4 regions of the Virgibacillus natechei genome follow, and region 2 is predicted to be linked to each of the others. Evidence: riboswitches for the same ligand, from Rfam matches in the RefSeq annotation. Region 2 holds a riboswitch; each other region holds the start of a gene.
The links. Region 2 has a riboswitch for thiamine pyrophosphate ahead of OLD84_RS03300 (lipoate--protein ligase family protein). Riboswitches for the same ligand answer to the same signal wherever they lie in the genome.

Region 1 (8,296 bases), 920 kb from region 2:
TCAGAACATTCAGGATCATAGAGTTTTAACACATTCATTAGCAGGAGTTCTCACCATGATAAAGTGCTATAAACAACAAATATAACCAATAAAAAAGGATACGAATCGACAACGATTTGTACCCTCTCTTTCCTATGCGATTTGCTGCTTTCTTCTCGATAAACTGAATCTTGAGTGATTTACTTATAATGGACTATCGATAAATAATGTTAATACTTTTGCTCCATCATTGTCTACTGGGATAAATAAATGAGCTTTCGATCCTTGGAAATAAGCACTATCACCTTTTTCCATATAATGATGATTGCCATCATAATATAAGTGAATAGAACCTTCGATAATAAATATAAACTCATCCTGGGAATGGGTATACGTTTCTTGACGGTCATTCGTAGCCTTTGGGGTAACATGAACAATAGTTGGTTCAACCCCATTAAATTGGGATCTATTTGCAAGTAGTTCATAGGAGTAACCCATATTCTCGTCTCCAACTTTAGATTGCCTGTGCGCCTTCGGGAGTAGCACGAGCTCTTGCTCTAATTTATCATCTAACACCCATGAGAGAGGAACCTGCAAAGCTTCACTTATTTTTGAAAGAGTGGCAATTGCTGAAGCGGTTTGCCCATTTTCAATTTTGGATAATAGGCTTTTGGAGATCTCGCATTCATCGGCAATTTGCTGTTGTGTTTTTTTACTTCTTAATCGCATTTGTTTTATTTTTTTTCCTATGTTATCAAGATTTATTGGGACTCTCTCCTTTACCGTAAAAGTCGGATATGTCTTTTATCATAGAATAGTCCCACTTGACAGTCAAGGAGAGTACCTTTAAAACCATACGCTAAAAATGGGCTTGAACGGCATGTCGGGAGTATTCGTTCGATTGGTGGCGCAGTTGCTTGCTCTGGTGTACAGCCGCTCAACCTAAGATCCCACTCACTCGCCTTGGACGCGTCATAGCCTTATGCTGTACTTACATAATGGGCGAGAGCCTTACTCGGCAGATCCTTTCCCAGTTTACTTTGGATAAACAAGGCAGCCTCTTGTATTTTAAGTTCCCGAATGCCGGTTTTCACGTCTAAACCATGAAGAAGGTATAATACATCATTCGTTGCTACATTGCCTGCTGCTCCCGGTGCATAAGGACAACCACCCAAACCTCCAACGGAACTATCAAATCGCGTTATACCATATTGCAAGCATCTCAGGATATTAGCAATAGCCATTCCCCTTGTGTCATGAAAATGCATAATGATTTTTTCTTTCGGATAGCGGGATAAGACCGCTTCAAGCAACTGATCCACTTGTGAAGGTACGGCGGAACCGATTGTATCACCAAGCGATATATCGTCAACGCCATACGCAAACAATTGATCACAAACACGGATGACTTGTGCTGGTGTAACCTTCCCTTCAAACGGACAATCAAATACGGTTGAAACATATCCCGTTACACGTTTTCTCTCTTGTTTCGCCTCTTGAATAACTTCCTGGAGCACAGGAAACGTTTCTGCTATTGATTTATTAATGTTTTTCTTATTATGCGTCTCACTAGCAGACATGAACACCGAAGCGCCATCTATACCAGCTTCCAAAGCATGTTCAAGCCCTTTCATATTTGGTACAAGTGCTGAATAGAAAACATTCGGATTCCTTTTGATCTGCTTTCCAACTTCCCGTGCATCGGACAGATTAGGTATCCATTTTGGATGCACAAACGACGAGTATTCAATCTCCTTTACACCTGAATCTGAAAGTATATTAATCCAAGCAACCTTATCATCAGTAGAAATCCAACCTTTTTCATTCTGCAAGCCATCACGAGGTGACACTTCTTTTATCTCAACAAAATCTGGCCAATTTCTCATACTTACTCCTCCTCTGTTACTTGTGAATCCATTCATCAACATGAATCTGTAACTTCTTCCATAGACAATGAGAATGCGCTTACAATAAAAATCAAATAATAACATTGCATCTACACTTCTATAAACCTATTCTTATTCAACTCAATATATCTGTATTCAACTTTGTTGAATACAGTGTACCGGTTTTATTGGTTCGATGTCAAATCTCCACGCTTAGAAGATAAAAAAGAACCTGCCCACTGATTATGTGGTACAGGTCCTTTTCCTTTCGTGTTCGTGTTTTTTAGAAAATATTAGGTTACCAGCACGCCTTTCGTATTTTTTCCAGGGTGATGTGCCGGCAATTGATCTCCTTGACTAAATAAACTATCTCTTAGTGTTGTTCCTTCATATTCTTTTTGAACCAATCCTCTATCCTGAAGAATTGGTACTACATATTCAACAAAGTCCTTAAAGGTTCCTGGAGTCACTGCATATGCAATATTAAAACCATCAACTCCAGCTTCATTAACCCACGATTCCATCGTATCAGCTACTTGTTCTGGTGACCCAACGGTATAAGGACCCATTCCGCCAATCCCTACAAAATCTTTAATGTCTTCTGCGGTTGATGGTTTATCAGGATCTATTTTCGTGAGATTTTCTACTGCAGACTGAATCGCATCACTCTCTACATAGCGTAAATTTTCTTCCTTGTCGTATTCGGATAGATCAATACCGGTCCATCCACCAAATAGGGCAAATGCCCCTTCCTGGCTGATGTGATTTTTATAATCATTAAATTTACGGTTCGCTTCTTCTTCCGTTTGTCCGACTATTGGTGTGAACATCGTAAGGATTTTCACTTCTTCTGGTGATCTTCCAGCTTTCTCGATATCAGCATGCAATTTATCAACCGTATCTTTCGTTGCGGAAATCGTTGGTGCACCGATGAACACACATTCCGCATTTTTAGCTGCAAATGCACGACCTTTCGCAGATGCCCCTGCTTGATAAATAACAGGTGTGCGCTGTGGAGAGGGCTCGCTTAAGTGTGCACCTGGAACTTTAAAGTATTTTCCATCGTGGTTGATATCATGAACCTTGTCAGGATCTGAATAAATACCCTTTTCTTTATCCACCTTAACAGCATCGTGTTCCCAGCTTTCTTCCCAAAGCTTATAGACAACCTCTAAATATTCTGCAGCTATATCATATCGCTCATCATGTTTAACTTGATCCGCAAATCCCATATTGATTGCTGCACTTTTTAAATAAGAAGTAACAATGTTCCACCCGGTACGCCCCTTTGTTAAATGATCCAATGTCGTTATACGACGAGCAAATGTATAGGGGTGCTCATGCGTGACAGAAGCTGTCACACCAAAGCCAAGGTGCTTCGTTACTGCTGCCATTAATGGAACAACGAGTGACGGATCATTGACCGGAGCCTGTGCCCCTTGACTAACAGCTGCATCCCTTGATCCGTTATACACATCATACGTTCCCAACACATCCGCAAGAAAAATCGCATCAAACCGACCTTTTTCTAAAATTTTAGCCAGTTCTATCCAGTAATCACTATCCTTATAACGATAAGACTCATCATCTGGGTGGGTCCATAACCCAGGTGACTGATGTCCAGGCGTATTCATATCAAATGCATTCAGGTAAATTCTCTTTTTTACCATCTATATGCCTCCTTTAATTTTTCGATTGTTACTTCGAAATCGAAACAAGACTAGCTTGATTATTTACTAATTCGATAAGATAAAAAAGTTGCTTTTTCGTTCGCTGTAAGATTTCCTCATCAACAATAGGATGTTCCTTATATTTATCAATTTGACTATCAAGTAAATAGAGCCCTTTCAAGTTCTGCCCCTTTAATGTCGCTAATACTGGTTTCAATGTATACTCAATTGCCAGTAAATGAGAGGGACTTCCACCTGTCATTAGTGGCAACACTGGTGTGTGCTTGAGCACATCTTCCGGCAGAATATCCAGTAATGCTTTAAGGACGCCTGAATAAGCTCCCTTGTATACTGGCGTTCCCACGATGACTCCTCTAGCATTTTGGATTGACGTGGCTATATCTTGAATAACAGGGCTGTCAAACTTTCCTAAAAATAAATCTTCTTGTGGCACATCCTTGATCGAAATATGTGTCACTGAAAAATTCTCCTGTTTAAGTAAGGTTCCTAAATATTTAAGCACATGATCGGAACGGGAAAATTCTGAAGGACTTCCCGATAATACAACAATTTCACCCATGGTGATCATCCTTTCTTGTTTTATTTTCTATAAGATTATCCTGTCTTTAATGAGCTGAAAACTTAAAAAACCCCCTTTTCTTTTTTTGAGAAAAGAGGGCTTTTGATTGTTAATTTATCCGCTCTTATCTCCCAAGGATTTCTCCTGGTGGAATTAGCACCTTCCTGACAATGTCAGAGGTTGCTGAAGCGTCATAGGGCCATCTCCCTCAGCTTCTCTTGATAAGATTATTAAGTTATAATATACACTCTATATTAATTATTCCGATAAGTCAAGTAGGTTTTATGTTTTTACGAAAGGATATTTTGAGACGTTTAGATTTACTTTTACTTATAATGCGTGTTCAAAAAGGAGGATAAAAAGGACCGAGAAGTTCAAGGCGGCGTAGCTTTGAGTAGTGGAACGTATGCAATTAATACGTGAACAACGGAAAAGCAAGCCAACGAAGAAATTCGATGTGTCATTTTTACCGGACTTTTTGAACATCCTCTTATAAATTAATTGGCCAATCCTCTTTACTTTCTGCCATATCCCAGAACATATATTCAAATAAACTTGTTTTGACCACAATATCTTCTAACATAGCTAATTCACGTTCCGGTTTACCTTTCGTTATTTCATTTATCAGATGCTTACAATCCTCGGCTATTTTTGTGAATTCATCAGAAGAATACATTTTCACCCAACGACCAAAAAATTCATGATCTAATGCTCCTGGCCATTTTGCAAGTTCCTTTCCTATAAAGTTATAACTCCATGCACACGCAAGTACGGATGCCACAACATTTTCAACTCCACCACGCTGAGATACATTCAACATATAACTGGTATACGCCGTTGTAGTAGATCCCAGCCTAGTTGCTTCAAGCTCATCATTTGAAATACCAAATTTACTAGCATATTCACGATGCAATTCCATTTCCATATCCAGCGTACCATACAGAAGCTTCGCAAATGCTGTCATTGTTTTTAAATCGTCCGCTTTGGCACTTCCTAAGGCAAATAAACGGGAGTACTCGATCAAGTAGACATAGTCCTGTTTCAACCAATGCTTAAATTTATCGTGATCTAACCATCCTTCACCAATACCTTTAACAAAAGGATGTTCCAAGTAAGAATTCCAAATTGGTTCTACTCTTTTCCACAATTGATCCGTAAATAAGTTGCTCATCATATATTCCCCTTTCTATTGAGAACGTGTTTATAATTAGACTGCTTTAAAGAATCGATTTAGAATGGTCTCACCTCTTTTGAGTAAGAGAGCAAATATAACAAAAAACCCATCACTAGTATAATAGGAATGGGTTTAGCAACAGTAATATTCACCAAAAAATTGCCAGTTCCACTTCCCTACGCTAGTGTTATCTAGATCAGGTTCAAAGGGTCGAATTAATCTCTCAGCATTTAGATGCTCCCCTAGTCGAATTACTTATATATTCAGTTTCTAAATACTAGTATAGGCACACTTAATAAAAGAAAGCAAGCATATACATACAAAGATTCATAGATCACAGAGGAACTGGAATATATCCAAGTAGACATGGAAGTTGAAAATACAAGGGAAGAGGATACTATATTTTATGCATCACAAGCTACTTTGACTACGAATACCGGTGAGCAATTAGAACCTGATATGTTCTTTAGCGAGCATATTGATGGTGAATTCATCGGTCCGGTCACGAAATCTGGATCGTCCTTTTATATTCTAGAAAATTCCAAAGCAGAAGATATTGAATCGATTCGTTTGATTTTCAGTGGTGCATCCAATGAGGACTGGGAAGATATAGGAGAAGAGATTGATATTGAAATAGAACTTGAAAAGTAGGGCTATTTTCTATCCTATCTGAAAAGCAAAAAAGAAGTACTCCAATTTAATGGAGCACTTCTTCTTTATGAAATAATTATTCTGATTCATTTATTTTGGTTTCAAGCTCTGTCATAATTTCTGCAGCTTCATTCCAATTTCCTTCAGATAGTGCATTTTGATAATCATTAAACAGACCTGAAAACTCTTCTAATTCCTCTTCTAATTCTATAGATGGCCCTGTCGGCTCTTCTGATTCTTCGATTTCCTCATCTATTTGATCCTCATCAACCTCGGTTTCAGGATCAATGAGTGTCAGCATTTGTTCTAAAGACTGATCAAATGTTTCTTCCATGACAATGTGATCCTCATAAGCAAGGACAACCTGTTTCACTTCAGGCAGTGAGGTTTCATTGGAAGACTCAATATAGATTGGCTCTACATACATGACCGTGTCCTCAATCGGAAGAGCAAGCAAGTTTCCACGTATAACTTCTGAACCACCTTGTGCCCAGAGGTTCAACTCTTGAGAAATCCTACTATCTTGATTAATACGATTTTCAATTTGCTGTGGACCATATACGTTTTTCTGTTTAGGGAAATTATATACAAACTTTTCACCATAATGTTCCCCGTCATTACGCACGCCCATCCAGGCAATCATATTCTGACGGTTTCGAGGTGTGAATGGCATCATCAGAATAAATTCTTCCTCCTCATACTCAGGCAGTTCCATCGTAACATAATACGGCTCCATCTCAATATCTTCATCAAAGTATAGCTCTGTCGGGAACTCCCAGACATCTTCTCGATTATAGAATACTTCTAGATCAGACATATGATAAGTCCCGTACATCGAGGCCTGAATGGTAAAGAGTCTCTCAGGATAACGGAAGTGGGCCTGTACATCCTGTGGAATTTCCTCTGTAAAAAGTTCCGGGAACATATTGTGATATGTTTGTAATAGTGGGTCATCCGGATTCGCTATATAGAAATCGACCTCACCGGTATATGCATCAATCGTTACTTTAACTGAATTTCTAATGTAATTATTATTGCCGTCATAACCCTCCGAATACGGATAGCTTTCTGCCGTTAAATAAGCATCGAGCATCCAGGCAAGACTTCCGTCATCTCTGACAAAGATATACGGGTCTTGATCATATTCGAAAAACGGTGCAATTCGATTGACACGATCCATAATATTCCTTGTTGCAAGAAACTGGCTATCTCCAGTCACCTGATCGGAAACTAACATACGGAAAGAACCCTCATTCAATGAAAACAGCAGTCTATTCATTCCATTTAGCTGGATTCCCGCTTCTTCTTCGTAGCGACTGGTCATGTTTTCGTCACCTGAAGGATAATCGAATTCATCGACTTCACTATTAACAATTACATTTCCATAATCCTCTTCCCCAAAGTAAATCTGTGGACGAGTTATATCCAGGTCCCCTTCTGGTGGAACGTTTTGCAGCATATATTCCGGTTGACCTTGTGACGTTATCTCATTAACATGGCTCATTGTAACCCCGTATCCATGCGTGTATCTCAACGTTTGATTCAACCATGTCTGTGCTTGTTCAGGTAAATCTTCCGTACTTAATTCTCTTGCACCGATAAAGACTTGTTCATATTCACCATCAATTTCATACCGATCAATATCAACATCATTAAACTGATAATACGTACGGAATGTCTGCAATTGATTATATACATCAAGCAGCGGCCTAGAATCATTAACCCGCACATTATCCATCGTCAATTCATTGCGTTCTATCATTTCCTCATCCAACGAATCATTCCCTGGATTTTCTCTTTCTTCTATATTATCTAGATCATAAGCAGCCTGCGTAAAGTTAAGGTTATGCTCCAAATATTGTTCTTCCTGGGAAAATTCATTTGGTGAGACGACAAAATTCTGAACACCAGCAGATACGAGTTGCCCCGCAATTACTAATACGACATACGCCACAATTGGAATTAGCATCGAATTAAGCTTCCCTCTTACTAAAGCAACAATCACCCAAACAGTACCGATAATTGCAACTCCTGCCAATATATAAGAACTTGGTATGTTAATTAAATTATCCGTGTAACTTAATCCGTGCACGACACTCTGCTGAAAAACGTTTACCTGATTCGTCAACAATGTTCCATATGGCTCAAGTAAGTGATTAAAAGCCAAAAGTACCCCAATGATACCTAGCGTTATTCCCATATGCAGTTGAGCTGAACGACTCATTCTGTACATATTAAAAACGGAATACGCTCCAACTTCCACAATGAGGAAAAAGATTCCCAAACCTAGTAATAGATATACAATAAACTCTAAGAATGGAAGTACAAACATATAGAATGATATATCCATATTAAA
Region 2 (8,296 bases):
CATTTCTAAATATCCAAGCTTGTAGGAGGGTAATTCTTTTTACAAGCTTGGAATTAAATATAGTAATGAACTATTTTATCCAAAAATCATAATGTATGGTAGTTACTTTCTAGTCCTGTGCTTTTTACCAGTCGCACCGCCGGCATTAGCACGTACTGGGGCTGGGACTGCGCTTACTCGTCCCACCGAAGACATTTGCGATTACTCGCCCCAACACAAACATTAAGCAATGAGGGGTAGGTTATAGAAGGGGGAAGGGGCACTAAATTGAAACATTCATATCTCGATTTTTTGGCATTATTTGGGGTTGGGGGTGCACATCCTGGGGGACTTAAGCTTACAAAAGCTATATTAGCGACAGAAAATTTAGATGAAAAGAAGTCCGTTCTTGATGTTGGTTGTGGAACCGGTCAAACCTCTGCATATATTCAGGAACAGTATCAATGTACGGTTACGTCATTAGATTCCAACAAGATAATGGTGGATAAGGCAAGACAGCGGTTCTTATCCTTACAATTACCAGTGGAAGTTATAGAGGGGAGCGCTGAGGCCCTCCCTTTTAATGAATCCGTATTTGATATGGTTCTTTCTGAATCCGTAGCATCATTTACAGATGCATCTTTAACTATTCCAGCGTTCAAAAGGATGCTCAAATCAGATGGTGTGTTGATTGTAGTGGAGATGGTACTTGAAAAGCCACTTATTGAAAAAGAAATGAAACCAATTGTTGATTTTTACGGTGTTCATCAGTTATTAACGGAATCCCAATGGTATGACAGATTCAAAAGAGTAGGTTTCACTCATATAGATATCCAGAAAGTTACGTTAGGAGATGGGGGAGAGGATCTGGAAAATGCTCCAGACTTTTCTGTATCTGAAAATATAGACGATGCATACTTTGAGATTCTCGAAAAACATGAACACTTAACGAAATTTTATAAGGATATATTAGGTTTTCGCATTTTTAAATGTTATTAGTGCCCTGATAAATATCATGTGAAGTCTTGTCACTTGTTCCAGATATCATTCAAAAGGGTGGTGAAAGGTTAATGACTATTAGAGTAGCTACTTATAGTGAAACACAAAAAATTTTAAAGTATGCTCCTGCTGTATTAAAAGAAGCTACGGTGGGTTATTATGAACCAAGGCGAGATATAGCGCGGCAATTAGCGTCCTCCTTTTTAATTGGTGGTGGGTATTATATTGTTTATACCGAAAATAATGTTATTCAGGGTTGGGTTGGTGTAGGAGAGATCTTTGATAATTATTCCAGTGAAAAGATCGGTTTTATTCCAGAAATTTATGTTATGCCAAATGATAGAAAAAAGGGAATAGCAGATAAATTATGTAAAGAAGTATTTAGAAAACTGAAAGAAAGTGGACATAAAAAAGTACAATTAAATGTGTTCTCAGGGAATCATGCAAAAGATCTTTATCACAAACTTGGGTTTCAAGATATATCCACAATAATGGAGAAAGGTTTAGATGGCGATGACCTTTAACTTTTGTCTAAACAGATGTTGTATACGGATGTAAATTGTGATTTTTTGATATAATATTAATTGAAGTAAGAGGTAAGTGATATATTATGTCAGAGGTGACCCTATTGAATAAAGTTCTTTTAGTAGATGATGAACAACGGATGCTAGATTTATTGGGACTGTACTTGAAGCCATATAATTATACGTATAAAAAAGCCCTGGGATCCAAAGAAGCCTTATCTTACATGGAACAGGAATCTTTTCAGCTTGTTTTACTTGATATTATGATGCCAGATTTAGATGGTTGGGAACTTTGCCGAAAGATTAGAAGAATTTCGGATGTCCCTATTATTATGATAACTGGTCGCGACCAACCAGGTGATATCATTAAAGGACTGCGATTAGGTGCTGACGATTATATGATTAAGCCATTTCATAAGGATGAATTATTAGCCAGAATGGAAGCATTGTTACGCAGGAGAAATCCTAGGAATCCTAATCAAGTATTTGCGAGGGAACAATTAATTGATTTGGTATGGGGATACACTTCCGTTACGGATGAAAGAACAGTAGATTCCCACGTGAGGAATATGCGAGGGAAAATTAGAGATGCAGGATTTCCAATCGATAAGCATCTAAAAACAGTTTGGGGGGTAGGATATAAATGGATGAATGCTTAACGTTTTTTCGTTTTGATTAAGTGCGAAACGAAAAAAGAGCTATTGCAGGGAACAGCTCTTTCAGAATAGATTATTCTACGATCAATGTAGTTACCATGTCATCATGTCCTTCACCACATGGGATATTACAATATATGGTGTATTTACCAGGTTCATCTGCTGTAAATGTTGTCTCGCCCTCACCATCAAGATGTACATCAAGTTCATCGATGGAAATTCCGTGCATACCTTCTTCATTCGTGAGCGTTAGACTAATTTCTTCACCAGCTGGTACTGTGACGTCTTCGCCTAAGTCAAAGTTAGTTGCAGTTATATTAACTTCATTGGCGGCATCTCCTGCTCCTGCATCTTCACCACTCGCCGGTTCACTGCTATCGCCACCACCGCAGGCTGCAAGAATCAAAACCAGGCCTAAAAATAAAGTTGCTAATAGACTTTTTTTCATAAATAAGTCCCCCTAAATGATATTTAATTACCTTTACAATAATGATTATAGAGATTAAATATGCAGTTTTTATGGAGAACTTAAGGCAAATCTATGAACAATAATGCACAAGCTAAATTATGAATCTTTTAATGAAGCTTTTTTCTAAAAGATTGTGACTGTGGTTACTTGTCCCACTGAAAAGAATTGTTGTTTTGATACAAAATCTATAAAAGACGACATAGTTTGAAATTAAGGTTGATGCTTTTTACCCGCTACGGAAATACACTACGCTTTCCGCGGGTGACCCGTGAGCCTTCTCGAACTCCGTTCTGCGGGGTCTCACTTTGGCCACTGTTCCCGCAGGAGTCTCCGTGTATTTCCTTCGCTGGTATTGTTCATTGTAACTTTTTAGAAAACTTCGGCAGCATTATATCCCATGAAAAAATCGGTGTTTGTATTTTTGAGGAGTCTCGCGTCTTCCGCGGCTTCTAACCGTTTTCTTCATGTGAGAAGAACTAATCAAAAACGTTAATTTCATGGGCTACAACAAATCGATAACCAGAATGCCTCAGATCAGCGAAGGCAGAATACGTAGACTCCTGTGGGAACAATGGTTTTCGGTGGGGCGAGCATTTACGCGCAGCCCCAGCACGTGACCGAAGACCCCGCAGCGGCGATCTTCCGCGAGGAGGCTGAGGCCGTGCCCACGGAAAGCGGAGTATTCTGCCGTAGCGAATCCAAGCACCAACCATCATTAGAACGAGAGGCAGCGTCACGAAAGAGAATTGTCACTGCGTCGTCTTTTATATCAACTCCGAAAATGTAAAAACAACAATACTTACAAAAAGAGCCTGTAATAGATGACGATTCCTTATCAAGATGTAAACCTCGATAAGGGACCTTCGCTTTTTAAAAGTTAAATTTAACTTCTGTATTTTCCTGGTCTTCTACGCCTTTCATATAATCAATTCTACGCTGTGCGGATGCTTGGGTTACTTGCTCATCCGCATGGTACGAGGAGCGTACAAACGGGCCGGCTTCACAATGGCGAAATCCCATTTCTAATGCAATTTGTTTTAGTTCTTCAAACTCATCTGGATGGTAATAACGCTCGACCGGTAAGTGTTTTTTTGTTGGTTGTAAATATTGACCGATTGTTACAATGTCTACATCGTGAGCTAATAAATCATCCATTGCTTGAATTAGTTCTTCCTTTGTTTCACCAAGCCCAACCATAATGCTTGATTTCGTAGGTGTATCTGGAGCGATCTCTTTCACACGCTGTAAAAGCTGTAATGAACGGTCATACATCGCTATTGCTCTAACTTTTTTTGTCAAACGCCGTACGGTTTCAATGTTGTGGTTAAATATGTCTGGTCCGCTATCCATTAGTGTATGCAGACTCTCATAATCGCCCTTCATATCAGAAGGTAAGATTTCAATGGTGGATCCAGGATTTTGGGTGCGAATTTGTCGGACTGTTTCAGCAAAAACTGCTGCACCGCCATCTTTCAAGTCATCGCGTGCAACTGCTGTAATCACCGTATGCTTTAACCCCATAATGGCAACAGATTCAGCAACTCGTTTCGGTTCTCCCCAGTCGAGTTCATTTGGCAATCCTGTTTTCACTGCACAAAAGCGGCAACCACGCGTACATGTATCGCCTAAAATCATAAATGTAGCCGTTTGTCGTTCGCTCCAGCACTCATAGATATTTGGGCATCGTGCTTCTTCACAAACGGTATTTAATTTCTTGTCCCGCATCAGGTGCTTAAGCTCTCTGTATGATTCATTGGTGTTAATCTTCGTCTTCAGCCATTTCGGTTTACGTATATACGTTGCTTGTTCTGCCACTTATAACACGCTCCTTCGATTTATTATTCCATAACGATGAATCATATTTTGTATTCGCTAAATGGTATACTTCTTCCCACTGGCTTTTCGATAGCTCTATGGGGTTTAGCTCAATATCTAACCCTGTTCGAAAACCTTCTTTGAAAGCTACTGTCATCATGTCATACGTATGCTTTTGGTTCGTTAGCTGATCAATGGTAATAGCCTTTTTTTCAAAGGATTCACGCTTTCGTTGTTTTATCGCTTCAGAAGGGAAAAGGAACATGTCAAATAACATCTCTGCGTCAATACTCATAGGAATGGAACCATGTTGCAGAAGGACACCTTTTTTCCTTGTTTGTGCGTTACCAGAGATTTTCTTGCCATCAACGACCATTTCATAAGATGCTGGCTTTTCAAAGCAGATAGCTGTTCTGTCCTTATTCCTTTTCTTTTCCGGTATGGCATAATCGGCTTGGATACCTAAATTTTTATACCCCTCCAGAACACCTTTTGATAACACATAGTAGGCTTCTTTTACCGACTTTGGAAGGGAAGGGTCCTGTTCAGAAATGACAAGACTATATGTAAGTTCATTGTCATGTAATACAGCACTTCCTCCAGTTAGCCGACGGACGTATTGACAACCGTGTTTCTCCAGAGCATTAAAATCAATCGATTTCTCTGCCTTTTGAAAATGGCCAACGGTTAAACTGGGTACTTTCCATCCATAAAGCCGTAATGTGGGTGGAATTTCTCCTTTGCTATGCCAATTTAATAAAGCTTCATCCAATGCCATATTAACTGCTGCATTGTGGAACCCGGTATTCAAAAAACCCCATTCTTTTTCCAAAAAATCACCTCCGATTATAAAAAAAATTTTTATAAACAAGCTAGAAATTAACGTAATGAGCCCTTAGGGGGAATTCGTCTAATATTGTATACTGTTCCGATTGAAATACATGGTTTTAATGTTAAAAAAAACAGACTACATCCCTTAAGAAATGCAGTCTGTTTGTATGTTTATTCCTAAACATATATGAATATACAAAAAAACGCACATCCCCACGCTAGTATTATCTATTTCGGGTACAAAGGGTCAGAACTATTCAGTTCTTCTCAGCTACTTTTACAGCACCCCTAGTGCTCATCGTTATATACAATTTCTATACTTAGCGTATAGGAAATACTTCCAATTGTAAAGGAAATAACTGTTTATTTTGTTTTGTTGAACAAAGGGAATTGGCTGAAAACGAGGCTAAGTCGTATTTCTTTTCCTCTAAAGAATTAATGGTTGATTTCAAGCTTTAAACTCCCATGTATCAAGTCTTTAATTTCATCGGTTTTTCCTTTGTGTAATAAATCTACAATCTTGCTTCCAACGATCACACCATCACAATAGGAACTGAGATCACGGGCTTGTTGGATATCTGAGACCCCGAATCCTGCCAAGACAGGGACGGAACTGTGCTCCTTCAGCATCTGCAGGTAATCTTCTACCATTGCGTCATGTACCGTGCGAGCTCCCGTTGTTCCCGTAACAGAAACAGCATAGAGGAACCCTTCCGATCGTTTTGCTAGTTCGACCAAACGCTCTTTCGGACTTGTCATTGCTGCAAGTCGAATAAAAGCAATCGAATTTTCCTGTAAGTGTCCAGCTAGAATCGATTCCTCCTCTAACGGCAAGTCGGGAATAATCACACCGTCAACACCGGATTCCCTGCAATCAACAGCAAATTTTTCTGTACCATATGCTACGATCGGATTTAAATACGTCATTAAGATAATAGGAACAGAACGATTTTCTTTAAAATCCTGCAATTTCTTGAGTATGGACATAAGTGTTGTTCCATTTTCCAATGCGCGAATCCCTGCTTCCTGAATGGTTGGGCCGTCTGCAACTGGATCGGAAAAGGGGATGCCAAGCTCAATTGCTGCCACACCACATTCCTGTAAAAACTGAATCCGTTCTTCTAAACGATCGAGTCCACCATCACCAGCCATAATGTAAGGGACAAATAATTTCTCATTAGCTGCTTGTTTTTCCTGAAAGGATTGATCTATTTTTGATTTCCCCATATTATTTTTCCTCCAATCTGTCTTTTACTTGTTCAACATCTTTATCACCACGGCCGGACAAGCAAATGACCAATGTCTGATCTTGTTTCATTTCTTCAGCGAATTTCATGGCATAAGCCACGGCATGTGCGCTTTCTAGTGCTGGGATAATTCCTTCTGATTTGGATAATTCCTGTAATGCATTTAATGCTACTTCATCTGTTATCGATGTGTATGTCACACGATCTGTTTGGTGTAAATGACTATGCTCAGGGCCAACACCTGGATAGTCGAGACCTGCTGAAATGGAGAACGCCTCTTTAATTTGGCCATCGTTGTCCTGTAATAAATGGCTTAATGTCCCATGTAATATACCTGTCGTACCATGAGATAATGTAGCAGCATGGTTACCAGTTTCCAAACCTTCCCCACCAGCCTCAACACCGAATAGCTTTACATTTTGGTCCTGAATAAATGGATAAAACATTCCCATCGCATTACTGCCCCCACCCACACAGGCAACAATGGCATTCGGTAACGCGCTCGTCTGATCAACAATTTGTTTTTTTGTTTCCTCGCCAATCACAGATTGAAAGTCACGAACTATTTTTGGAAAAGGATGTGGGCCAACGACGGAACCTATAATATAGTGGGTGTCATTCACATGACTTACCCAGTAGCGTAAGGCTTCGTTGACTGCATCTTTTAAGGTTCCACTGCCATGCGAAACACTTCGGACTTCAGCTCCTAATAATTCCATTCGAAAAACATTCAATTTCTGGCGACGAATGTCCTCCTCACCCATAAAAACGACACAATCGAGATCCAGTAGTGCACAGACTGTGGCGGTCGCTACCCCGTGCTGTCCTGCACCTGTTTCAGCGACCACTTTTTTCTTCCCCATTCTTCGTGTTAGAAGGGCTTGGCCGACTGTGTTATTAATTTTGTGTGCACCGGTATGGTTTAAGTCCTCGCGCTTTAAATAAATTTGCGGTCCACCTATTTTTTTCGAAAGTTTTTCAGCATAGTAAAGCGGTGTTTCACGACCTACATACTGTTTAAGGTAATAATTTAGTTCGTCAATAAATTCAGGATCATTCTTTGCCTCGTCATATGCTTTTTCCAACTCAATTACGGCCGGCATTAATAATTCCGGGACAAACCGCCCGCCGAAATCACCGTATTTTCCTGTTTTGTCAGGCATTGTGTATGTTGTCAATTGACTCATCCTTTCGTGTGCTTTTTGCTAATCGGATAAAATTCATGATCTTTTTAGGATCCTTTTCGCCGTTTGTTTCGACGCCGCTAGAAACATCAACGCAGCCAGGGTTAACTTGCTTCCTTGCCTGTTGGATGTTTTCAGGTGTTAACCCACCAGCTAACATAATTTTTGCTCGATCAATGGATAGATTGCGCGTTACATCCCAGTCAAATACAGTTCCGTTGCCTCCGCGGTTTTTCCCAAAAGGACTATCGAGAAGATAAAAATCACTCGGATACGTATGCATTGCTGAAAAATGTTCAGGCTCGGCTGGAAATGCTTTAATAATTTTGAATGGAAGCTGTTCAGCCAATTCTGGAGTCTCATCCCCGTGAAGCTGAATGAAATCTAAACCAACAAGTGTTGCGATCTCCGTCATTGTCTCGATTGTTTCATTTACAAAAACACCAACTTTTTTAACGGAAGGGGGGATCGACTGAGCAATGGTAGCAGCATCTTCGGCTGTGATTTCGCGTTTACTTGGTGCAAAAACAAATCCGATAAAGTCAGCGCCAGCATTTACTGCGGTCTGAGCTGCCTCTTCTGTTTTAATCCC
Region 3 (8,296 bases), 980 kb from region 2:
AAGCAATTGATTAGACGTTCCAAATAATGGCCAAATTAGATATCCACCAGAACCGAAACCTTGTGGTCCTTGAGGAAGCAGTACTAATGCTGCACTTGAGCCAATAGCAATGGACGTTGCAACATGCTTTTTATTTAGTACTGGTGCATTATATTCTATACCTATTTCACCAATAATGTAACGTAGTAACCTCACCGCCGTATCTAAAGAAGTTGCGGCAAAACTTACAACAATAATTGATACGATCGTAGTTGCAACATGGGTCGGAATAGCAAGTCCAGAGGCAAGGTTAGAGGCCCCTTCGACAAATACTCCCATACCAGCTGCATTCGCATCTGTAAAACTTGAATATACTGCAGTGAAAGCATCCGTATTCGCAAAAAATGTTCCTACAGCAATAATTGAAATTAAAGCTAAAATACCTTCACCAACCGCACCGAAGTAACCAACAAAACGCGCATCTGTATCTTTATCCAGCTGTTTAGATGAAGTACCAGATGAAACCAACCCGTGAAAACCTGAAATAGCCCCGCACGCTATTGTAATAAATAAAAGCGGAAACCAAGAAGTGTCCGGATTTGGATTTGTAGCTGGTGCAGTCATTTCTGGTCTTAGAAAGAGTAGTCCTAAGTACAAAATTGCAAGCCCTACTACTAATTGATGGGAATTAATAAAATCCCTTGGCTGCAATAGCTTCCAAACTGGTAATGTTGATGCAATATATACATATATCATCAATATTACAATCCAGATTAAAAATGCCGTGGAAACAGCACCTAAACCAAATAATCCATTTGCTCCTTCACCACCCATATATGCCACTAAATCAATTTGTAAAAAGCCGACATTACTTGAAATAACAGCAACTACATACATAGCACCTAAAGCAAGTATGGATGGTAGTAGCATTTTCCTCTTCCGTTTATATACAGCATACCCAATCCAAATCGCAAGTGGAATTTGGATAAACACCGGTAGAACACTGGCTGGATACGTAATAAATAAATCAGCAACAACCCATGCGAATACTGCAACCACCATTAATAAAAGAACTAAAATAATAAATAAAAATAAGATCTTCGCCCGCTGCCCAATCAACCGATTGGCTAGTGTACCGATCGATTGTCCTTTATTCCGAACGGAAACAACTAGTGTACCAAAATCATGCACCCCTGCCGCAAAAACAGTACCAAGGATAACCCATAAAAATGCAGGAAGCCATCCCCAGTATAAAGCGATCGCTGGGCCCATTATCGGTGCTGCCCCTGCAACAGATGAAAAATGATGTCCCCACAGCACAAATTTATTTGTTGGAACAAAATCAACACCATCTTTGTACTTATGTGCTGGCGTCACATAATCAGGATCTAAGCGAAAAATCCTTTCAGCTATAAATTTTGAATAATACCGATACCCAAACGCAAATACAAGGATACCCATTATCGCAACTAAAATTGCTGACATTTTCCTTCTACCTCCCTTTTAAATTGAATATTAAGATTATTTTATTGGAACCTCCTTTCACCTTAAGTTTAGACTTATCCTAATTAACGCTATGTAGAAATGCTTTAATATAGTACAAGATTGTTTCCATTTTATTTAATAATGATACAATTGTAAACTATTTTGCATTTTTCGAGTATATTCGAGTCCATACAACAAACCTTAGACATCCTTTAACGAATACCATGTACTTATGCAGTAGGATACTTTCCTATCGCCAAACAAAAAGAAAGCTGCTTCTAATTTAATCCTTAGAAACAGCTTTTCCGTATAATTAATACAATTTCCCCTGACGGAAAAGAACCGTTGATAACTTCATTACAGCGTGTATATAACAATTCTGACGAAGTGTAAATACATCTTGAAAATACTGTGGAAGAACAGCATCAAATGTTTCCTTCATTTTATCATTCAGACGTTCAAATACTTGCTCCTCCGTAAGAAATTGTGTATCTCTTCCTTGCAGCCATTCAAAATAGGAGACGATTACACCACCAGCATTGGCTAAGATGTCTGGTATAACTATAACACCCTGCTCACTTAAATATTGATCTGCATCTGTTGTAAGCGGAGCATTTGCACCTTCTACAATAATAGATGCTTTTACATCCTTCATATTTTCATTATGAACTTGATGTCCTAATGCTGCTAAGAATAATACATCAACATCCATACTCAACACCTCGTCACGGTCCATTATGGTCGCTTTTACATTAGCCTCCGAAAGCTCATCATCATTTACGGGTAGATCACTATTTTCTTTGGTATATTTAATTAATTCAGGTATGTCAATACCATCCGAATTATAGAGGGTTACGTTTTTATCACTGACGGATACAACTTTGTTATCTAATTGAGAGGATTTATAAGCTTCTAACGCAGCAACAGACCCAACATTACCAAATCCCTGAACAGCTATTGTTAGTGTTTTATCTTGTTGATCCAATGCTTTTTTCGCAAAAATATTATCACGTTCTTTTAACCACTGATACTGTTCTTTCATAAAGTCATGTATAAGATAATGGAAAGTAAAATAGACACCCTTACCTGTTGCTTCTTTTCTTCCTAGTGATCCACCATTTAATACACTTTTTCCTGTGAAACTACTACGATATTTCCTGCCAGGATGAATACTTTTATATTCTCCCATCATCCAGTCCATTTCACGTTCGCTAGTTCCAACGTCTGGAGCGGGAATATCCTTTTCAGGACCAAGAATATCACTAAAGTATTGCACGTATTTTTTTGCTATTAAATAAAGTTCCTTGGCTTCATATTCTGCAGGATCAATCATAACGCCTCCTTTTCCTCCACCAAAAGGAACATCATGCAAAGCACTCTTAAGTGTCATTAGGGATGCTAATTGCATAACCTCATCTTCATTTGCTGATGGATGAAAACGAATTCCGCCTTTATAAGGACCCATTATATTATTATGCTGTACTCGAAATGAAAGGATCCGTACAACTTTTCCATTGAGTAAGGGCGTCCTTAAATACGATTTATGAACATGATTCGGAGTCGAAAGTATAGAAACTAAAGAAGTAAAGGCTTTTTTTCTTGTTTGACCCTCTAATTCTGGTAAAAATGTTTCATCATCTAATAAGGCATCTAATGATTCTTCGACAATTGATCCGGCTCCAGTTCCTTTTTTATCTGCCATGTTATTCCTCCTGAATAGTGTTATTTTCATGTTGTCCAATGTATTACATATTTATCCAGAGTCTATCAAAAGAAAAGTCCATGTCCAATGCAAACGATTTATTCAGCTTTTAGTAGAAAGCTAACAGCGAACAAACCCACATTGTTGAGGTTCCTCAACGATGTGGGGCATAACAACAATATATACAAAGCCAACACTTCGTTTATAAAAGAAATACAGCAAATAGCGTAGCTAACAATAACCCAGCCATTACAGGGATAAAGTTTTTACGAACCAGGTCCATCACAGAAACCCCACAAAAACCTGCAATTGCAATCAAGGATGACCATGCGACAAGTGTTCCTCCTCCCGTCCAAATAGACCCCAGTTGCCCAATCGCTGCCAGTGTTGCAGTATCAACAGAGCCAGTTTGTAGAGAGGCTGCTAATGCGCCTGTAAGGGGTAATCCTGAAAAGCCTGAACCATCAAGACCGGTAATTATCCCGATGATTAATATACTAAAAGCTGCTAATATGGCACTTTCAGGCAAGTATGTTTGAATAGATTCCACAAGATCAAACAATAATGCGGGCGGATTTTCGTCCAAACTTAAAATGTCTGCGGAGAAATCCGCACTGCCTAAGAAGAAAAAACCCGCGATAGGAATAACAGGTCCCATTGCTTTAAAAGCAAATACAAAACCTTCAGTAATATGGTTAGATATATAATCAAGGGCATGTTGACGTCCAAATGCTACCGTTGATAACAATAATAATATAACCGCAACTCCTCCAACAAATGCTGCACCGTCCCCCCCTTCAAGTCCACCCATTCTTCCTGAGAAAAGCTTTTCATAAACCATGTAAATAACAACACCCAATAACGTTAATGGGACCAATACAGCAAATAACTTGCTCCACATCGTCAAATTTGTAGTTTTTGCTTTATTTGTTGCTTCTGTAGTAGCTTGCACATTCTGCATTTCAATTTCATTTACTTCGTCATCTTTAGGGCGAATTGACTTCCGGTATAGGAAATAAGCTATAAGAATAGCACTTCCACCAGCTATTAAAGACAAAACGAATGATCTATCAGCAACCAAAGTAGTGTCAATACCTGCAGCCGTAGCTGACAGACTTGGTGCTACCTGAACAATATAGTCTGAAGAAAGAGCCATTCCCTGACCAGCAATTGCGATAGCAACTGCTGCTGTCATTACTGGTAAACCTGCTCTTACTGCAGCGGGAACAAGTAGAGCACAAATTAAAGGTACAGCTGGAGTCGGCCAGAAAAAAAGTGAAATAACATAGGTCACGCCAACAAGAACAAAATAAGAAACATGACCGTTAATCATCAATTTCTGGATAGGCTGAATCATTTTACGATCAGCACCCAGATCACGCAAGGAATGAAGAAGTGCCAACATAAAAGTTATGATTAGAAATATATTAAAAAGCTCTTGAGCAGCTACAAGGTTTGCATTAAAAATGGCTGTAAATCCTTCAATTAGACTCCCGTTATATACCCAAGCTATCAAAAATGTGCCTAGTAACGAAGGCAGTACTATACCCCATCTGAAAATCATGGTAGCTATTATAACAAGTGTAAATAAGCCATATAACAAATGTGCAAAACTAAGATCCATCATTATTACCTCCCCCTCATAGCGAATTGTACTGTAGCCTATGCATGATGAAATAAGGTCGCTACAAATAGAGAGGGATTTCAACATGTGGAGCCCGCATTATCATAAAAAAATAACCTCTAGAAAGAAGAGGTTATCTTAATGTGAGCAGATAATAATTTTATTTTATGCGCTGTTCAGTAACGTTTTTGGCTGCTTATGGAACAAGAAGAACACGATTAATGAACATATTATAAATGAAGGAACCATATAAGAACTATTATAGACTAACGAGTAGATCCAGACTGGTTGCCCTTCAATTGCCGATTCAAAAAACACAATACCCGCAAAATAATGTGCAATAAAGCGTAGACTGGTCCCTAGAAGCACTCCTAAAGCAATGTAAGAAAGGTATGTTTTTATTGTTCCTTCTTTTACGCCCTTCTGTATTTGTTTTGCAAATACCCCTGCAAAACCTAACACCGTAAAGGCAAGCCCATATTCAATCAAGCCTTGAATTGGATGTAAAATATAGGCGTTTCCGACAGCAACCTGCAATACTCCCCACAAGAAACCGGAAAGCAATCCGCCTTTAATGCCCCAACGGAACGCGATAATGAATATTGGTATCATCGCAAATGAAATCGAACCACCCATAGCCCAGATTTTAAACGAGAGAAATGGAATAATGTCCAATAATAGGGCTAATGCTGTAAAAATGGCTACCTCGATTAAAAATAATATTTTTCTAGAACTCATATAAACTTCTCCCCCCTTATTAAAGTAGTACAAAAAAAGCAATGCCAAGGGGGGGTAATTCCTGATGGGGAATCCGCTCACATTACTTTTTTATTCCATCAAAAAACCGCCATCCCTACGCTAGTACTAACTAACAGGTTCAAAGGGTCAGAACAACCGTTCACTCTCAGCCAAATGGCTCCCCCTGTAGGCTTTTATTTACTTTTTTATTACATGTATTGTATCTTACTTATCAAATTATTACAATAATAATGAACAATTATCCTTAATGCAGCGTTCTATAGTTCCATAAAGGCTTCTACATCCTTTACACAGAGCTGGATAGCACTCTCCCAGAATGCTGTACTTGTTAAGTCTACATTCAAATGTTTTTCTGCCAGACCTTCTACGTTCATGCTGCCTGTATCACGCAATAATGCAATATAATCATCCTCAAAGTCGCCACCTTTTTCCTTTGCATGGGCATAGATACCAAGGCTGAATAAGTATCCAAATGTATATGGAAAATTATAAAATGGTACGCCTGTTATATGAAAATGCAACTTGGACGACCAAAAATTTGGATCATACTCCTCAAGTGAATCATTATACGCTTCCTTCTGAGCCTCTACCATCAATTCATTTAACCGTTTAACAGAAACCAACCCCTGCTTTCTTTCTTCATAAAAACGATTTTCAAAAATAAACCGGGAATGGATATTCATAAAAAATGCAACACTTCGTTTAATTTTATCTTCCAGCAGTGCTCGTTTCTCCTCTTTATTTTGCGCATTTTTCACAGAGGCGTCAGCAACGATCATTTCTGCAAATGTTGAGGCTGTTTCAGCAACATTCATCGCATATCCCTGATTCAATCCATTCACGTCATTCATCACATGCTGATGGTAAGCATGACCAAGTTCATGTGCCAGTGTAGCTATATTGGATGATGTACCTGAGTAGGTCATAAATATCCGGGTTTGCTCACTGTCTGGAAAGCTTGTACAAAACCCGCCTGGTCGTTTTCCTGCCCGATCCTCTGCTTCAATCCAGCGATTATCAAAGGCCATTTTTGCGAAGTCAGCCATTTTCGGACTAAATTCACGAAAATGATCAATAATGAATTCGGCACCTTCTGTATAACTTGATGTTTTCACTGAATCTGTTAAGGGTGCTCCAATATCATAGATACTTAATTTTTCCACCCCTAATAAATCTGCTTTCTTTTGCAAATAGTTAACGAAATGCGTTTTATTATGTATAATTGCCGTCCACATTGCATCTAGCGTTTCTTTCTTCATTCTGTTGATCGCTAACGGTTCTTTTAATACAGATTCCCAGTTGCGATGTTTATAGGTTTGTAAGCGAAAACCAGCCAAATGATTTAACGTCTGACCAAATAAGTCTGCCTTCCCTGTCCAAGCTTTATCCAATTGCTCGAATACATGCTTACGTACAGACCGGTCAGGGTTGCTTAATTTATTGGAGGCTTGCCCGACTGAATAAGAATGAACTTCCCCGTCCTCTTCAATCTCAACACTCATATTTCCTACAATTGTATTGTACATCTGACCCCATGCATGATAGCCATCAACAGCCAAATCATTGATTAACACTTCTTGATCTACTGGTAACTGCTTCTTAGCTTTATCCCTAATTTCATTTAGAACAAAATCCAATTGTGTCAATTCTGGTTGTTTTAAAATCCTTTTCCATGTGGCATCGTCTATAGAGGCTAACTTTTGTTGAAAATTTGTACGTATTGCTCCCATTTCAGCCTGTAATTCACTGCGCTTTCCTACTAATAAACTCGCTTTTTCGTCCTTTACATTTTCCGCGCTTAAACAACTGACAAAAGCAGAAGCTTCACGCAACTTTTTCATCGTGCTTTCAAGCTGCTTCACAAGCTTAACTAAACTTTCGCTAGTCCCCCCTATCTCTGATGGTGTGAAAGTCTTCACCTTTTCTTCAAGCTCTTTCATTTCAATTTGTACGTTCTTTACATATGTATGAAACTCCTCTGATTCGCTTCCACCCTGAAAAATCACGTCCAAATCCCATGTTGGACTATATGTTTGTTGTTGCATCGAATCGCTCCCTTATTTTTAATCAAATTACTCTGTATTCCTATTATAACGAAAAATAAGAATATTTACATCATAAAAACATTTTTTCTCGAGCATAACTGGTTTTCATTCTAATAATTCCTGCATAAGGTCTGGGCGGTCTGTCATAATACCATCTACACCTAACTTAATTAATTCTTCCATCGTTTCCTGGTCGTTAATCGTCCAATAATGAACGTCTATTTCTCTTCGCTGGGCACCTTCGATTAATTTACGATCTTTCAAATTAATAATTCCTTCTTCATGTTGGCATTTGAAGCACATCTACTTTTTGACGATATAACCCATTTAAGAATAACTTATGAAGCACAACGAACTTGGTTATTTCTTGGCGTCCTCCACTGACTAGCGCCTCTCCGTTAGAAACTTCTATAACGTGATCAATAATCGTTTGATCAAATGCTGCAATGATAACTCGTTCTTCTAGGCCATATTGTTGAATGGTTGCCCACAATTTCTCACTAATATGTTGATACCATTCCGCTTTATTCGTATCTTTAATTTCAATTGTCCATAACATCTCAAGGTCAGGTACTGCTTGAAAAATCTCATCCACTGTTGGAATCGTAACTCCAAGATCTCTATAACTATATTCACCGTCTAAATCTTGAAACGAGTTGGCTGCATCCAACGCTTGCACTTCCTCTAATGTCATATCATTGA
Region 4 (8,296 bases), 1.1 Mb from region 2:
TTGTTGATTATTCAATAGAAATTCCCTCATTTCGAAATAGATACAATGATTTTATTCTACCGTAGTTAAACGAACAAGTAAAATCTCCACTTTGAAAATGGAGGTGGAGGATATCATCTAAACTTTTGCGATAATTTTCCTCACAATTTGATTCCCTGCTTCAGAAAAAACCAACCCCATCGCGATAGCTCCTGCCAACAGCATGACTTGTGCGGACAATTGTACGGCATTATAGTAATCATTTTGGACAAAATGGTGCATCGCATCATACGCAATTCCACCAGGTACGAGCGGGATAATGCCAGACACATTAAAAATAATAACGGGGGTTTTAAACAGCTTTGCGCAAATTTGGCTCAAGACCGCAACAAGCATAGCCGCAAAGATTGTCGCAGGAACAGCTTCCAACCCAACACTGGTTAATGTGTAATATAAAATCCAACCAGACATCCCGGTAAGCCCACATTGAATCAGGGCTTGCCGAGGCGCGTTAAATAAAATACCGAACCCAGCGGCAGCTATAAAGCTCATAACGAGTTGCGTTATAATTGTCATGTTCTCGCTCCTCCTCCTGACCTAAAGAAATCCAACGATAACAGCTACACCGGCACCAATTGCAAAAGCCGTCAACAGCGCCTCCACTCCTTTGGAAAGACCAGCTACCAAATGTCCAGCCATCAGATCACGAACAGCATTGGTGATATGGAGCCCAGGTACCAGAGGCATTACCGCACCAATAATTATATTGTCCAGTTCTGATCCGAATCCAATGCTAATAAACAAAACAGCAAGTAATCCGATAACGAAGGCTCCGAAAAACTCAGAAATGAAGCGAATATTGACCAGTTTATCAAAACCAATCATCCCTGAAAATCCAGCACCGCCAGCAATAAAAGCAGGTATGAAATCAGGCCAGGTTCCGCCAAACATGATAGAAAAAGCTCCGCTCACAAACGCGGCTGCGATGATCTGCATCCATGCGGGAAATGTTAATTTAGCATGCTCAATACGTTCCAACATCATGAATGCTTCATCCACTTCCAACTTCCCAGCCGTAATCTTTCTAGAAACACGATTCACTTCTGCTATTTTATGTAGATCCGTCGAGCGTGTCGTGATTCGCATGAAATTCGTGTACGCTGAAAAATCCACGGAAAAATTAACCCCAGTTGGCGTCGCATAGCTTTGCGCATTTTCAAGACCATAAAAAGCAGCGATTCGATTCATCGTATCCTCCACGCGATACGTCTCTGCTCCACTTTTAAGCATGATTTTCCCTGCAAGCAAACATACTTTTGCAGTCGACACATCTTTCGTCATAGCACGACCTCACTTTCCAACCACCATTTTAAGAGATAAGCCATTTAGGGGGTGAAAAATGGCCCTCCTATTGCACGAAAACCTGCGATGACAGATGTTCCTTGGGCATCAAATCACACGGTAGAAAAAACAGCCCCCAAATCGAGAACTGTCCATCGATCATGGTGCCATCATGAAAATCCCGACAAGCGCCATAATCGGAATGGCATTCACGAGCGCGATACTAATCGTTGCAAAGGAATTAACCGTATTTCTAGCATGATCCTCTACATCGACGCGTCTTTGTGAGTTAATAAAGAAGACAGCCATCCCCATAAATAGAAGGATAATAAAGCCAGGTATGTACAATTCACTTACTTCTTCTACGGGGCTCAATTCGATAAATCCATAAACCATTAATAAAATTGGAATGATTTCACTAACCGCAACACCGATCATAAAGTTAATTTGCACCTTATTAACCTGTGTAGGATCTTCCTTCAATTTCTCTAAATTCTTTTTAAAAAGAAATAAAATAGGAATCACAGCCAAAACGGCTGCAACAACAAAAATGTATGCCATCATCACGAAACGACCCCTTCATATGAACTGACCATCATTTTACCACATGCCTAACCATTGCTCAATCCAATACGCCTGCCTAACTTGGCCCTCTGCCCCGTTGAACTTTTGATCTAAAGGGTTGTTTCGTTGTAAAAGGACTTACTTAATGAAAGAGCACCGTGTATACTGAATTTATAAAAATAATTGAAATGTACATAAACGGCGGTTAGGAAAAGGAAAGTAGTGTATAAAAATTGGCTTATCTGGTGCGTTTCTTAATAATTTATTTTTGCATAGGAAACTATAGAATTTAAATGCTGTGGATAACTTATATACTGGAATAGCCACGTCCAGCTCCGGCGCCCAGCGACTAGCGCGACTTCCTTCACCTCCGTACGATAAAGAAGACTTGCCGATTGGCTCCGCCAGAGGCTTAGTCGCACTTATACCCTTGTGGTGAAAGTCAACATCGGCTCCTTTCGTCGCCGTGTTTCCTTTATCTCCTCCGGCTCAGTCCAGTCCGTACGTCGCTAAACGGGCGCTTGCGCTTTTGTTCTTGCTAAAGTCGCAGTTTAATGGAATAAGAAATTAGTAGTAAATGGTAATATTACAAGATGATTTTAATACGACATTGGGGGAATGTATGGTGAAGTCCGTAAAGGTTTATCATTACGATGCGTTTAGTAAAGAGTCTGATAAGGGAAATCCAGCGGGAGTAGTTTTAAACGGGGATGAATTAACAGATGCACAGATGCAAGAAATTGCTTTCAAAGTAGGATTTAACGAAACGGCTTTTCCGGTTCAATCAAAAGTGGCAGACCTTAAAATGCGTTTTTTTACACCAGGTCACGAAATGGATTTGTGTGGCCATGCAACAATGGCAACAGTTTATGCGTTAAAAACGAAAGGACTATTAGGTGAAAAAAAAAGACTTAACAATTGAAACAAGGGCAGGAATTTTGCCTATAACGATTAATTCGACTTCTGAAAAGGAAATTTCTATAACGATGAACCAGGCATCACCAAAATTTGCAGAATTCAAAGGTTCAAAAAGAGATTTAGCTAACTCGATAGGATTAGAAGAAACCGACATTGAAGATAATTTACCAATTCTATATGGAAGTACAGGTACTTGGACATTATTAATCCCAATAAAAAACATAGATGCTTTTAAAAAAATGAAACCAAATAATAAAGATTTTCCTGCTATTTTGAAGGAAATGCCTAAATCATCTGTTCATCCATTTTGTACAGAAACTTATGACTCTGATGCTGACATGCATGCTCGACATTTCTCTTCACCGTATTCAGGCACTGTTGAGGATGCAGTAACAGGTACTGCTTCAGGGGTAATGGGTTCTTTTTATGCTAAATACATAAGTAACAATTTCAAAGAATCACTAACTCTTCTCGTTGAGCAGGGGCATGAAATTGAAAAAGACGGTCGGGTAGAAGTGCAGGTTTCTAAAACGGGTGAATCTTATGATGTACAAATTACTGGAAATGCTGTCCGTGTTAAAGATTTTGATATTATTTTAGCAGATAAGAAAGCATAAAAACTTTCTTACTGCATAAGTGCAACTTGGCTTATCGGCATAAAGCTTGGCGACTTTGTGAAGAAGTGTCCTTACGATAACTGGTGCAATTGTTACATTAGATAAATGCATAAGGAGGCTAACAATGAATAAATATTATCGAAATATTATTATCATCATATTTATCGTGATCATCTTCTTAATGCTATTCGCTTATTGGCTTAATCTAAATTTTGGTTATGGTCAACTATTTCTAATCATAGCAGGAGGGTATGGTATCTACCTTAACCTGAATGCTCAAATAAAAAAGCGAAAACAAACGTGAAAATTTAATTAGAACTTGATATGCTACTTTAATGGAACAACGACGATAAATTATGGCAATGGCTCTCACCCAAAAAGGTCAGATCAAGCAATTATATACAATATATGGCGGATGTCATGGTTTAATAAACACTATATATTGTGCTTAAGAATCTTTTTTTGTACGGAGTCGACCTTTTTGGGAACTAACCTTTATTTCCTTAATATTTACTTTTTGAATATTATGTTATTATGTAGATAGAGCAAATGAAGTAAAGGGGCGTGATAAGCATGGAATGGTCAGAGGTTAGAAATTTATACCCAAATCAATTTGTTAAATTAAAAGTGTTATCGTCTCGCATAAAAAATGAGTAAGAATTTATTGAAGATGTGGCTGTAATTACGCCAGTATCAGATCACTTGGCAACAAAAGAACTGTTGAAATCAAAAGGCGATGAGTTGGTTTACCATACCGCCAATGAGAGTATTGTACTTGAAATCCGTCAAGATGTTGGATTAAGGAGATTCGACTACCTTGAAAATCAAGCATAAATACGGGTTACTTTTAGACTTGTTAATGAAGGCAGAATTTACAATTGATTTAAAGCAGTTTCGAATGGACAGAAACGATTAAAGAGAACCTAAAAAAGAAAAAGGGTTCTCTTTTGTGATTTAATAGCTTGATAACATTAGAATCATCTGCCAAGTTTTCTTAAATGGATTCTTTTTATTCAATGTAAAATATAGCCTCAATTCAAAGCTATATCCAGTACATACCTCTTCCAGTCCAGAAATTCAGGTGTGAGCATAATAGCTTCATCCCTCGGTCTTGAAAAAGGGATCGAAATCTCTTTTTTTATGTGGGCAGGATTGCTTGATAGAATAATAATTTTGTCTGATAAAAACAGTGCTTCCTCAATGTTATGGGTGATAAATAGTACGGATTGCTGATTTTCTTCCCAAGTGGTTAGAAGCCATTTTTGCATATCCATCCTTGTGAAATCATCAAGCGCAGAGAATGGCTCGTCCAAGCACATAAAGGCTTGCGGACTTAACAGCGCGCGAATAAAGGCGACGCGCTGCTTCATGCCACCGGATAGTTCGTGTGGATAGGCATGGGTAACGTCACCAAGTCCAGCTTTTTCTAGCATCTCCATGGCGCGGTCTGTTTCCTTTTGGCCGTTGAGTTCCTGGCCAAGCAGTACGTTTTGCATGATGGTACGCCACGGGAAAAGGGAAGGTTGCTGCGGCATGTAGCTAATAGTACCGCTTTTATTCGTTATCCGTTCTTCGTTCATCCATATGTCACCACTGTCAGGTGCTAATAATCCACCAATTAAGCTGAACAATGTACTTTTTCCGCTTCCAGAGGGCCCAATTAAGGATACGAATTCTCCGTCCGCTACATCAAATGAAAGACTATCTAGTATTTGTTTATCCCCAAAGGATTTGCTGACATCCCTTATAGAAAGATTCATCGTTGTTCTCCTTTCTTTTGCCATCGTATCAGGAGTCTCTCCAGTAAAATAATGAGCCCGAAAATAGCTAAACTGAGCAACATCACAACGATGATCGCTACAAACACACGAGGTGTCCGGTAAGAGGAAGTAGCTAATGTCATAAACACACCAATTCCTTCTTGCGCTCCAAGCCATTCCGATATAACGGCAGCCATCACGCTGTAGGTGCCTGCTATTTTTAAACCAGAAAAAATAGCAGGCAGGGCGTGTGGTAATTCCAATTTCCAGAATAGCTGTGATTTGCTCGCACCCATCATTTTCATATAATGAAGCAATTCCCGGTTGGTCTGCTGGAATCCGCCTATAGCAGAAACGGCGACTGGGAAAAAACAAGCCAACGTAATAACGATTAATTTCGGTAGGGAGCCAAATCCGAACCAAATGACGAGCAATGGTGCAAGTACAATAGTCGGCACGTTCTGGGATAAAATTAAAAATGGATAAAACGTTTCCCGTACACGTGGTAAAAGATGTAAAAGGGCGGCTATGACCAAGCCAATTGTCGCTCCAATAAGAAGTCCCGAAACAGATAACGTTAGCGTTGCATAGAAATGAGGAAGAAAGTCGGGTAAAACATCTCTTCCCTCGAGAACGATGTCGGTTGGAGCAGGAAGTATCCAGTCCTCTATGTCAAAAACAATGGTGACGAGCTGCCAGAAGCCAATAAAGATAAGGATGGCAATCAGCGGCCGCCATCCTCTTTTCAACATGTTTTTCATCGGTATTTCCCCGTTAATGTATCCATCGTCATCCCCATGTTAACAACGCCCCTTATTCTGCTTTATGCGGTAAGAAATCATTGGTAAATGCATCTCCTGCTTCCACTTCCTCGTCAATTATCCCATTTTCAAACATCCAATCAGCATAATCTTCCCACCTCGATGCCTCTTGTACACCCCAATTTTCCGCGTCATCCTGGTATCTTGGAGATATCCATTCCTGACTACTATAAACCAAATCCGGATCTAGATCTGACTCCTGTTCGATTAAGATTTCAGCGGATTCCTCTGGCTTTTCAATGGCATCCTCATAGCCTTGTGTTGCAGCATGTACAAATGCCTCAACAGTTTCCGTGTCCGTTTCGATCATTGCTTCACTCGTTGCTAGAATTGGTGTATATAAATCGAGCTCGTTCGCAAAATCTCGAAGGTAGACCATGTTCATTTCTTCTTCTCTTAATTCTGCTTCAATCCCTGTCCAGCCATAATAAACAGTGGAGAAATCGACATCACGTTGTACAGCAGTGAAAAAGTCCGCATCGCCAATGTTGATGAAATCTACTTGATCAATAGCAGCGTTTTCCTGGTTCATAATCGTCTCCATGTTCGCCTCTTCAAGAGGGGTGCCAAGACCACCGTAAATACGGCCTTCAAAATCAGCAGGTTCTGTAATATCTTTATCAACCGGTGACATATAACCAGCCGTATTATGTTGAATAACAGCTGCAATGGAAACGAGTGGTAACCCTTCCGCACGTGCTTGTGTGATACGTTCTTGATAACTTACACCGAAATCAGCCTCACCTGATGCAATCAGTTGATTTGCTCCAGCTTCACCAGGTAACATAATTTCAACATCTAATCCTTGTTCTGCAAAATAACCCTTTTCCTTCGCGACATAAATCCCAGTGTGGTTTGTATTCGGCGTCCAGTCCAGCGCAAAAGAAACAGGTGTTAGGTCATTTCCTTCGCCATCAGATTGTCCACCACCATCCCCACAAGCCGCGAGAACAACCAATAATAGTGCTACGAATGTAAAATATAACTTCTTCATTTTTCTTCCTCCCCATTAAATAAACCGCTGTTTTTCAACCATATAAAAAATGCGCCAAAGGTTAGCCCTTAGCGCATGGGAATAAACATCATCATCTCGTGTAAAATATGACTATGTTCCCTCCGCTGGCACCAACCAGATCAGGTTCCAAGGGTCAGTATCTTACGGATACAGTCTCAGCCAGCAAAACCGGCCCCCCTACATGAATGAAAATTATTGTATCGGATCAAAAAAACTTTTGAACCTGCGAACATTATAACACGTTAAAAAATAGTATGCCACAGAATAAGCGGAGATGTAAAGCGCTTTTCGAAGAATGGGCACAAGGATGATCTGATGTTGTCGAATAAAGTTAAATTTGCATATGTATGTACGTATTCGCTATAATCGGAGGAAGATCATAAACGATAACATCGCTGATAGTCATCACGAATTTTAGGAGAACTCTATGTTTAATTATGTCGAACTATTTATCGCGTTTCTAATTGCATTAGTAGCGACGTTACTTGTAACCTATCCCGTAAAAAAAATGGCGATTAAACTCAGAGCAGTTGATCTGCCAAATAGAAGGAAAATACATACAGAAGTTACACCGAGACTAGGTGGAATAGCCATCTTTATTGGTGCTTTTTTAGGTGCGCTATATTTACAGCCAGCTCATGAACATTTACCGGAAATTTTGCTTGGAGCAATTGTTATCCTCGTAACAGGCGCACTCGATGATCGCTATAGCATCAGGCCTGTCGTCAAGCTTACTGGGCAACTTATTGCTGCATCTTTTCTAATTTCGTCGGGGTTAATCATTGAACGCATTACCTTGCCATTTATCGGTATGATTGATCTTGGTTTCTTCAGTGTTCTCATTACCGTACTATGGGTCGTTGGGATCACCAATGCGATCAATCTCATCGATGGATTGGACGGCTTGGCAACAGGGGTATCCACCTTTGCTTTAGCCAGTATTTTTATTATGGCGCTCATCGACACGCAAATGATGGTCGCGTATTTATGCATCGTCTTAATCGGGGCAAATATCGGGTTTTTATACCACAATTTTTACCCCGCAAAAATCTATATGGGCGATACAGGGTCCAATTTTTTAGGCTACATGATTGCAGTCGTTTCCATGCTTGGTCTATTTAAAAACATCGCACTATTCGGCTTCATCATACCAGTTGTCATTTTAGCGGTACCGATATTTGACACACTGTTAGCCATCGTACGAAGAGCTTATAATAAAGAGAGCATCATGATCGCTGATAACAAGCACCTCCATTATCAATTGATAGCCGGCGGGTACAG

Region 1: it holds a riboswitch for thiamine pyrophosphate, as region 2 does, so the genes downstream of both, tenA (thiaminase II) here and OLD84_RS03300 (lipoate--protein ligase family protein) in region 2, are expected to answer to the same signal.
Region 3: it holds a riboswitch for thiamine pyrophosphate, as region 2 does, so the genes downstream of both, thiT (energy-coupled thiamine transporter ThiT) here and OLD84_RS03300 (lipoate--protein ligase family protein) in region 2, are expected to answer to the same signal.
Region 4: it holds a riboswitch for thiamine pyrophosphate, as region 2 does, so the genes downstream of both, OLD84_RS16885 (ABC transporter substrate-binding protein) here and OLD84_RS03300 (lipoate--protein ligase family protein) in region 2, are expected to answer to the same signal.

What each region holds. Positions count from the first base shown of each region.
Region 1 is NZ_CP110224.1:1,483,039-1,491,334, reverse strand. It holds gene OLD84_RS07820 (helix-turn-helix domain-containing protein) at 184-729, opposite strand; gene OLD84_RS07815 (hydroxymethylglutaryl-CoA lyase) at 960-1,865, opposite strand; gene OLD84_RS07810 (LLM class flavin-dependent oxidoreductase) at 2,159-3,535, opposite strand; gene ssuE (NADPH-dependent FMN reductase) at 3,564-4,115, opposite strand; SAM riboswitch class I at 4,237-4,343, opposite strand; gene tenA (thiaminase II) at 4,606-5,286, opposite strand; TPP riboswitch at 5,446-5,543, opposite strand; gene OLD84_RS07795 (hypothetical protein) at 5,656-5,940, shown strand; gene OLD84_RS07790 (UPF0182 family membrane protein) at 6,017-8,296, opposite strand, start outside.
Region 2 is NZ_CP110224.1:566,774-575,069, forward strand. It holds gene OLD84_RS03275 (class I SAM-dependent methyltransferase) at 268-978, shown strand; gene OLD84_RS03280 (GNAT family N-acetyltransferase) at 1,050-1,502, shown strand; gene OLD84_RS03285 (response regulator transcription factor) at 1,607-2,161, shown strand; gene OLD84_RS03290 (cupredoxin domain-containing protein) at 2,232-2,606, opposite strand; gene lipA (lipoyl synthase) at 3,498-4,442, opposite strand; gene OLD84_RS03300 (lipoate--protein ligase family protein) at 4,414-5,274, opposite strand; TPP riboswitch at 5,467-5,573, opposite strand; gene trpA (tryptophan synthase subunit alpha) at 5,709-6,500, opposite strand; gene trpB (tryptophan synthase subunit beta) at 6,502-7,698, opposite strand; gene OLD84_RS03315 (phosphoribosylanthranilate isomerase) at 7,676-8,296, opposite strand, start outside.
Region 3 is NZ_CP110224.1:1,543,281-1,551,576, reverse strand. It holds gene OLD84_RS08110 (carbon starvation CstA family protein) at 1-1,464, opposite strand, end outside; gene OLD84_RS08105 (Glu/Leu/Phe/Val family dehydrogenase) at 1,778-3,166, opposite strand; gene OLD84_RS08100 (hypothetical protein) at 3,369-4,790, opposite strand; gene thiT (energy-coupled thiamine transporter ThiT) at 4,956-5,528, opposite strand; TPP riboswitch at 5,624-5,723, opposite strand; gene OLD84_RS08090 (M3 family oligoendopeptidase) at 5,807-7,594, opposite strand; gene OLD84_RS08085 (glycerophosphodiester phosphodiesterase family protein) at 7,700-7,858, opposite strand; gene OLD84_RS08080 (glycerophosphodiester phosphodiesterase family protein) at 7,875-8,296, opposite strand, start outside.
Region 4 is NZ_CP110224.1:3,366,528-3,374,823, reverse strand. It holds gene zwf (glucose-6-phosphate dehydrogenase) at 1-15, opposite strand, end outside; partial or broken gene OLD84_RS16925 (threonine/serine exporter family protein) at 118-558, opposite strand; gene OLD84_RS16920 (threonine/serine exporter family protein) at 577-1,320, opposite strand; gene OLD84_RS16915 (hypothetical protein) at 1,480-1,884, opposite strand; partial or broken gene OLD84_RS16910 (PhzF family phenazine biosynthesis protein) at 2,510-3,419, shown strand; gene OLD84_RS16905 (hypothetical protein) at 3,544-3,723, shown strand; gene OLD84_RS19370 (hypothetical protein) at 4,092-4,253, shown strand; gene OLD84_RS16895 (ABC transporter ATP-binding protein) at 4,451-5,179, opposite strand; gene OLD84_RS16890 (ABC transporter permease) at 5,176-5,940, opposite strand; gene OLD84_RS16885 (ABC transporter substrate-binding protein) at 5,993-6,994, opposite strand; TPP riboswitch at 7,095-7,204, opposite strand; gene OLD84_RS16880 (glycosyltransferase family 4 protein) at 7,443-8,296, shown strand, end outside.